Dehalococcoides mccartyi 195: one gene and its partner. The protein of the gene in region 2 binds, or shares a complex with, the protein of the main gene of each other region. Links are inferred from orthologs where the notes say so. Each region holds a gene or a part of one and is shown on either strand. Other genes may lie near its edges.

Evidence for each region.
Region 1: the proteins of pdxS (region 2) and pdxT are in contact, whole or in part, in a crystal structure (PDB 2ISS), measured with the Thermotoga maritima proteins. The link is inferred for Dehalococcoides mccartyi 195 from one-to-one orthologs. Residues at the interface, in WP_004081493.1 of Thermotoga maritima: Met1, Glu2, Ile3, Lys4, Lys5, Gly6, Thr7, Ile9, Ile10, Gly13, Phe14, Glu16, Met17, Phe18, Lys19, Gly20, Gly21, Glu36, Glu37, Ala38, Gly39, Ala40, Val41, Met72, Ser76, Ile77, Pro78, Val79, Gly98, Asp100; in WP_004081494.1 of Thermotoga maritima: Val8, Gln9, Gly10, Asp11, Arg13, Glu14, Glu17, Lys30, Leu31, Gly45, Gly46, Glu47, Thr49, Thr50, Arg53, Ile54, Glu57, Met58, Arg105, Asn106, Arg110, Gln111, Val112, Glu113, Ser114, Phe115, Glu116, Thr117, Phe118, Val119.

The regions. Positions count from the first base shown.
Region 1 is NC_002936.3:545,638-550,239, reverse strand. The notes cover bases 1-2,745. They hold pdxT (pyridoxal 5'-phosphate synthase glutaminase subunit PdxT), read left to right. Parts: upstream 1-951; coding sequence 952-1,539; downstream 1,540-2,745. Other genes in these bases: DET_RS03160 (DUF1015 domain-containing protein), read right to left, coding at 1,612-2,745; serA (phosphoglycerate dehydrogenase), read left to right, coding at 1-879. Outside these bases: more of DET_RS03160, read right to left, coding at 2,746-2,940; NAD-dependent DNA ligase LigA, read left to right, coding at 3,085-4,602. UniProt on the Bacillus subtilis protein: Catalyzes the hydrolysis of glutamine to glutamate and ammonia as part of the biosynthesis of pyridoxal 5'-phosphate. The resulting ammonia molecule is channeled to the active site of PdxS.
Region 2 is NC_002936.3:362,090-365,462, forward strand. Bases 1-2,845 are described here. They hold pdxS (pyridoxal 5'-phosphate synthase lyase subunit PdxS), read right to left. Parts: upstream 1,942-2,845; coding sequence 1,060-1,941; downstream 1-1,059. Other genes in these bases: purL (phosphoribosylformylglycinamidine synthase subunit PurL), read right to left, coding at 1-1,056; DET_RS02120 (ubiquinol-cytochrome c reductase iron-sulfur subunit), read left to right, coding at 2,124-2,522; DET_RS02130 (hypothetical protein), read left to right, coding at 2,701-2,845. In the rest of the region: more of DET_RS02130, read left to right, coding at 2,846-3,373. UniProt on the Bacillus subtilis protein: Catalyzes the formation of pyridoxal 5'-phosphate from ribose 5-phosphate (RBP), glyceraldehyde 3-phosphate (G3P) and ammonia. The ammonia is provided by the PdxT subunit.

The DNA of each region.
Region 1 (4,602 bases), 190 kb from region 2 along the record:
GACGAAGAAGCTCTGGCAGCAGCCATCAGAGAAAAGCGTATCGGCGGTGCCGCTATTGACGTTTTCTCCAAAGAACCCTGTACCGAAAGCTGCCTCTTTGAGTGTGACAATATTATTGTTACCCCCCACCTGGGTGCTTCCACTGCCGAAGCTCAGGAGCTGGCCACCTCTGACGTGGTCAAACAGGTAATAGATGTATTTGAAGGCCGCCCCGCCCGCTATGCCGTAAATGCACCCTATATCTCGGCTGAAAGCCTGCCGGTAGTCGGTCCCTTTATGCCAGTTGCCCGCACAGTGGGCAGCCTGGTAAGCCAGCTGACTGACGGGCACATGAAAAATGTGACCATCAAATACTGCGGCGAACTGGCCGCTTATGATACCACCGCCCTGAAGGCCCTGGTGCTGGGCGGTATACTTGAGCATATCAGCGAAGAACGGGTGAACGTGGTCAATGCTGATATCGTAGCCGCGCAGCGCGGGCTTGGTGTAACCGAACAAAAGGAATCCGCCTGCCAGAATTTTTCCAGCCTGATTACTGTCACCATAGATACCGATAACGGCAAATCCAATACGGTTGCCGGCAGTCTGGTGCGGGGTGACGTGCATATTGTAAGGCTGAATGATTACTGGATAGATATTGTACCTACCGGCGGTTATTTCCTGTTTGCAGACCATATAGACCGCCCCGGACTGATAGGTGCGGCCGGTAAGATTACCGGTGATGCAGATATCAACATAAGCTACATGCACCTCAGCCGCCAGAAAGCCAGAGGGCAGGCCCTGATGATACTGGCTCTGGATGAACCCCTGCCGGAAAAACAGCGCCAGCAGCTGCTGTCCCTGCCGGACGTTCAAACAGTCCAAGTTGTAAAAATCTAGCTTTTAAGGTTTAGGGTAATAAAGCAAGGCTACCGCTTAAGTTGCTGGTAGCCTTGCTTATTTGAGGGATAAATGAAAATCGGGGTACTGGCCCTGCAAGGGGCATTCCGGGAACATATAAATATGCTGCGCACGCTGGGAGCGGAAGCGGTGGAAGTGCGCAAAGCTGAAGAACTGGCCGAACTTTCAGGGCTTATAATCCCCGGCGGCGAAAGCACCACCATTACCAAACTCCTTTATACATTCGGCCTGGCCAAGCCTGTAAAAGATTTAGCACGTAACGGAATGCCCGTTTGGGGTACCTGTGCCGGTATGATTTGCCTTGCCAAAGAGCTAAGCGGAGATATTTCCGGGGTAAAAACGCTTGAACTTATGGATATCACCGTCCGCCGGAATGCCTTCGGCAGGCAGGTAGACAGCTTTGAGGCAATGCTGAAGGTAAAGGCTCTGGAAGGCGGGGATTTTCCGGCGGTATTTATCCGCGCCCCTTTGGTAGAAAAAACCGGACAATGGGTGGAAGTACTGGCCAAGCTGCCTGACGGGACTATGGTGGCGGTAAGGGAGAATAATTTGCTGGCAACATCGTTCCACCCGGAACTCTCGGCGGATAACCGCTTTCACCGGTACTTTGTTCAGATGGCCAAAGATTACAAACCCTGATTAAAATATTTAGGTAAAATCATAAAGGGGAGGTGAAAACCTCCCCTTCTTTGTTTTATAAACCTATGTGATTTACTTTTTGGAATTTGCCTCAGAGTCAAAACGGTAAACTACCAAACCCGAAGGCAGTTTGGGGAAGAAATAAGTGGATTTGCGGGGCATGCGGTCAGATACGTCTGAAATAGCCTTGATAACCTCCGCCTTCATGGGGTTCAGAATAAAGGCCAACTGGAATTCACCTGATTTCACCCGCGAAACCACATCATTACGGTCAAAATTAAAGGCTATGCGCGGGTCTTCCACCGTTTTAAGCCCCATCAGCTCCTCAAGGATAATATGGTCAAGTACGCTCACATCCAGCTTCTTATAGATATCAGAATGGAAATACGGCATAAGGTTACTGGCAGTCTCAATCTCACGCAGGGTCAGCAACGTGAAGTTTTCTGTGCCGCCCAAACCATACATAACCAGGCGGATTTTACCCTCTTCTTTCAGGGCTTTATCCAGAGTATCCCAAGCACCAGGCAGTTTGGCCGGTATGGTAGTAACATCAAAGAACGATGCCAGTTTGGTCTGTAGATTTGACAAAGTACTTGCGTCCATCCCGCCCAGCAGGCGGTGCGCCGGCAAAACTACCAGACCGGGGTCAGCAAAGTCTACCAGGGTCATCATTACAAAATTAACCGGGTCATCAGAGGGGAGCTGGGGGTTTCCGGCCAGACGTTCCCGCCTGTAGGTCAGGGCGCTTTCATAACGATGATGGCCGTCAGCTATATAGATGGGTTTCTTGTCAAATAAAGCCGTTATTTTGGATATGGCTGGTTCATCAGTTACCACCCAAAGCTCATGGCGTTCGCCTTCAATATTCATGCTGACAACCGGTTTGCTTTCGGTTTGCAGCTCAAGCAGCCTGCTTACGTTTTTTTCTATATCCTGATACAGCCCGTACACCGGGCTGGTATTGGCACGGACGGCTGAAATGAGGTTAATCCTGTCCCTTTTAGGTTCGGAAAGTGTGCCTTCGTGGGGGCGGATAACCATCCTGTCCCATTCCTCAAGTCGCACTCTGGCAATAATGCCCCGCCTTTTATACTGTTTGCCGAACACACTGAAGTAATGGTCATGTATGTATATAGCCGCTTTCTTTTCGGCAGTCATTACCCGTTCGCCAATCCATTTTTCCAAGATGGCGGCGGCACGGGTATAGCGGTTATCTACAATATTGTCCTGGGGGGTGGGCTGGCTGTATTCCAGCCGTATATAGTTGTAAGGGCTGCGCTCTTTAAGGGCTTTTTCCTGTTCAGGGCTGATAATGTCATAAGGCGGACAGATAACATCTGCCATATCATCTACAAACATAGGGTTGTAACGTAATCCGTGAAAAGCCCGAACTTCAGCCATTTTTCTAGCTCCCTCTTTCCAAAATCTGGTTTTAGTTTAACTTAGAACGGCGTCTGACGCAAGCCCCTTTCAAACGTGAACGGTTGTACTTTTGTACTTGCTCTAAACAGGGGCTGTGATATACTAATAACCTGTATGGAAGATATGTTTTCCCCCCGAACGGAAATAGAAAACCTGAGGCGCGAGATAAACCGCCATAACCAGCTGTATTACGTTCAGGACAACCCTGAAATATCTGATTCCGAGTATGACGCCTTGCTCCGCCGCTTAAAAGAGCTGGAGGAAGCCCACCCTGAGCTTGTTACGGCGGACTCCCCCACCCAAAGAGTGGGGGCTGAGCCGCTAAAGGCCTTCGGCATTGTCAATCACCCTTATCCGCTGCTTTCTCTGGCAAATGCCTTTTCAGATACGGAACTGGAAGCCTGGTACCTGCGGGTAAAGAAACTGCTGGGGAATGCCGCTTTTCAGATAGACTGCGAACCCAAAATGGACGGGCTGGCAGTTGCACTTACCTACCGAAACGGCAAGTTTACCACCGGCGCTACCCGGGGTGACGGCTTTCAGGGTGAAAATATCACCCGAAACCTGAGAACTATCCATTCTATACCCTTAAATACCGAGGAGGACGCCCCCCCTGTTTTTGAAATAAGGGGTGAAGTGTATCTTCCAAAAGAAGGCTTCGCCAAGCTCAACCGCGAAAGGGCTGATAAAGGGCTATCCCTTTTTGCCAACCCCCGCAATGCCGCCGCCGGTTCGCTCCGCCAGCTTGACCCGTCAGTAACGGCCGAAAGACCGCTGGATATATTTATTTATGCTCTGGGGTATGCGGAAGACAGCCTGCTGCCTGACAGCCACTGGCAGATACTGGAATATTTCAGCCGCCTGGGTTTTAAGATAAACCCGCGTAACCGTCTGGTAAACACCCTGGAAGAAGCCAAAGAATACTACCGTGAGATGGCGGAAAACCGGGATTCCCTGCCCTACGAAGCAGACGGGGTAGTCTTCAAGGTAGATTCCGTATCCCTGCAGCAAAAACTGGGGGATGCGGGACGTGAACCCCGCTGGGCTATCGCCTATAAATTTCCGGCCGAACAGGTCACTACCCTCCTTAGGAAAATAGGCATATCGGTAGGCCGTACCGGCACTTTAAACCCGTATGCTATCCTTGAACCGGTAAATGTAGGCGGGGTAGTGGTAAAACAGGCCAGTTTGCATAACGAAGATGATATCCTCCGCAAGGATATCCGTGAAGGGGATACGGTAGTAATCCAGCGGGCGGGGGAAGTAATACCAGAGGTAGTTGCCCCGGTGCTGGCTAAACGCAGCCCCGAATCAAAACCCTTCAGCATGGAGGAAACCCTGTTTAACCCCAAACTTAGCCGCCCGGCCTGCCCGGTGTGCGGAGGGGAAATATACCGCCCCGCAGGCGAGGCTATGCACTACTGTGCCAACGTTTCCTGCCCCGCCCAGTTTGAACGCCAGCTGGAACACTTTGTTTCCAGAGGGACTATGGATATCCGCGGCATCGGCGAAAGCCTGAGCGTGATACTGGCACAAGAGGGACTAGTCAAAAACGTATCTGACCTTTACTACCTGACTGCGGCTGATTTACTGAAACTGCCGCGCATGGGTGAAAAAAGTGCGGATAATATAATAAAAGCT
Region 2 (3,373 bases):
TACCCCTTTGAAAACACGGCGGGGATGAAGCACTCCCGGGGGCAGTTCATTTTCTGGCAGGTCAGGTTGGCCGAAACAGAATACATCTGTATTGGCAATGGGTTTGGCGGCAAGTCCCGTGCCCAGTATGTCACGGATTACCCCGCCAATGCCGGTAGCCGCCCCGCCGTATGGCTCAACCGCTGACGGGTGATTATGGGTTTCAGCCTTAAAGCAGACCCCCCATTTATCATCAAACTCTATTACGCCGGAGTTATCTACAAAAACAGATAAGCACCAGGGTTTGTTAAGTTCAGCAGTGGCTTTGGCTATAGTCTGCTTCAGCAGGTTATTTATAATCTGGCCGTCATAATCCAGCATAGCCTTAAATGTTTTATGGCAGCAGTGTTCGCTCCAGGTCTGGGCCAGGGTTTCCAGTTCGGCATCAGTGGGTGCCCGCCCCAGTTTCAGGTAATGTTCATAAATAGCCGAAAGTTCCTGGTGGCTCAGGCTGAACTCCTTGCCCAGCGAGGCCATGTTGTCCTTCAGCTTTTCGGCCAGCAGGTCAATCTTCCTCAGTTTAAAAGTATACTTCGGGTTAGGGGGGAAGGGGTTTGAACCGCTCTTAACCACATGCTGGACAATGGGGTTTATAAGAAGCTTACTGCCGATGGTATCCAGTTCGTCAGCCGAAATTTCCCCCTTAAGCAGATAGCGTTTGGCCGTTTTGGCGGCAGTTACGCCCTTTATGCCCAAATCAGAAATGGCTTTGAGGATAGTTTCCTGAACCGGGTCGGTTACCCCGGCGTTATAGGTGACTTCTATAGCCGAAAAGCCGTCAGCTTCCGCCTGCGGGCAGTTGGCGTCATATTTAAAGGTCTGGATTATCTTGTCTGAAAGAAGCTCCCCGGAAATGGTCAGGACTTCACTGTCTGAAAGCTGTCCCTCCAGCCAGAAAACGTCTATTACCCGCACTTCGCTAACTGAGGTAATGCCAAGGTCTTGTATATCACGGCAAATGCTGTTGCCTTTCGGGTCTGGCCACTCCGGTTTCAGGGAGACTTCTATCCTGTGCACTTTTTACCAGCCCCTGCGGGAAATCAGTTTATCGGGTTCTATTTGTTTTATATCCAGACCGGGCATGGCATCACCCAGACCCTTGGATATTTCGGCCAGTACTTTGGCATCTTTATAGTGGGTTACCGCTTTGACTACGGCTTTGGCCATGGCGGCGGGGTCAGATGATTTAAATATACCTGAACCTACAAATACCCCGTCCGCCCCAAGCTGCATCATCAGGGCTGCATCAGCCGGGGTAGCCACCCCGCCGGCGGCAAAGTTTACTACCGGCAGTTTACCGGTCTTGTGAAGTTCAAGCACCAGTTCCAAAGGTGCATTTATCTCTTTGGCATAAGCGGAAAGTTCGTCAGCGGACATAGACTGTACCCGTCTGACAGAGCCCATAACGGAACGCATATGGCGTACCGCTTCCACAATGTTGCCGGTACCGGCCTCACCCTTGGTGCGTATCATAGCTGCACCTTCGCCAATCCGCCTTAAGGCTTCACCCAAATCACGGCAGCCGCAAACGAAGGGGACTTTAAAATCATGTTTCCAGACGTGAAAACTTTCGTCCGCCGGGGTAAGCACCTCGGACTCATCAATGTAATCAACCCCCATGGATTCCAGTATCTGGGCTTCTACAAAGTGACCTATGCGGCACTTGGCCATAACGGGTATGCTGACTACTTTCATAATCTTTTCAATAATAGTGGGGTCTGCCATGCGGGCAACGCCGCCGGCCGCCCTTATATCCGAAGGTACGCGCTCCAGCGCCATAACGGCACAGGCGCCTGCTTCCTCCGCTATTTTAGCCTGTTCGGGGGTGGTCACATCCATAATCACCCCGCCTTTGAGCATTTGAGCCAGGCCAGATTTTACTTTGAAAGTACCGGTTTCCATATCTAATCTCCCCTGAGGGTTCTCCCTCCTGTCCTATTCGGCTATATTCTACTATTTATGCCCCTTCGGGGCAAACATAATTGTATATTATTACGGCAGGTATCTGTTGATCCGGCCTGATCTTTGTGCTATACTTTTGTAGTCAAACGGGAAGTTTTTAAAGTAAAAACAGGGAGGCTTTGGTGAATATTTTTAAAGCTATCATGGGTAAATGTGATACCGCACCCTTAGCTGACGATGTCTGGAGTGTGATGGACAGCCAGATTACCCTTGATTTGGAAAAGCTGCCGGGGCTGTCTTTAAAGGGCGGGGCTGGTTATATGGCGGGCAAAGGCCTTGCCAAGCCGGTGCTGGTGGTACGCGGTCAGGATAATAACCTTTATGCTTATGAAAATGCCTGCCCCCATGGCGGACGCAAAATTGACCCCGTACAGGGCGAAGCCAGACTCCGCTGCTGCAGTGTAAACCACTCTACCTTTGATTATAACGGCAAGGTTCTTTCCGGGCCTGCCCAGCATAAGCATGAACTAAGGCGTTTGCTGACCAGCCAGGCTGACGGGAAACTCCTTATCAGCCTTTAATATCCGGGTTTAAAAAACTCTGCGGAACTGCTATCGGTAGTGACGGAAATATCCGTTATGCTATACTGTTGCCTGCGCCAGCGTGGCTCAGAGGTAGAGCAGCGGTTTCGTAAACCGCCGGTCGGAGGTTCGAATCCTCTCGCTGGCTCCATTTATTTATGACGAGGTATAAGACTAAATGAGCAAATTTGTAGACAGGCTTAAAAATGTTTCCAAAGGCTATGTGCGTCCCATGGGCTTTAACGCGGTTGCCTCTGCTCCCCCGCCCAAAATGCTGCTGGCAGCCGAGCTGGATATTGAAAACCTGACGGATAAAGAAGCATTTGGCGGGGCAGACGTGGTGCTTGTCTCTGCCAGTAAAGCCAGTGCCAAAAAGCTGAAAGAAGCGGCTGATTTGCTGGGAGAGACTGTTTGGGGTGTTATGCTGGGTGATAAAGCAGCCGATGCCGCAAAAATGGCCAAGGCCGGGGCAGATTTTGTGGTCTTCAGCCCGGATGCCGAAGTATCACCCCTGACCGCTCTTGAAAAAACCGGCAAGATAATAATTCTTGAAACCAATCTGACTGATTTCATGATAAGGGCGGCGGACTGTTTGTCCGTAGGGGCGGTTATCGTGGGTGAGCAGGCAGATACGGCTACTCTTAGCTGGCGGAAGATTATGCTCTACCAGCGTTTTGCGGATATATTGTCAAAACCCTTTCTGGTAAGGGTAAGTTCAAATATCACGCTTTCGGAGCTTCAGTCACTCTGGGCTTTGGGTATAGACGGGGTACTGGTAAGCGGGAGCGCAGGTTTGAAAGAACTGCACACACTGATAGACAAGGCGGAGTGGACTCCTAAACGCAAACGCG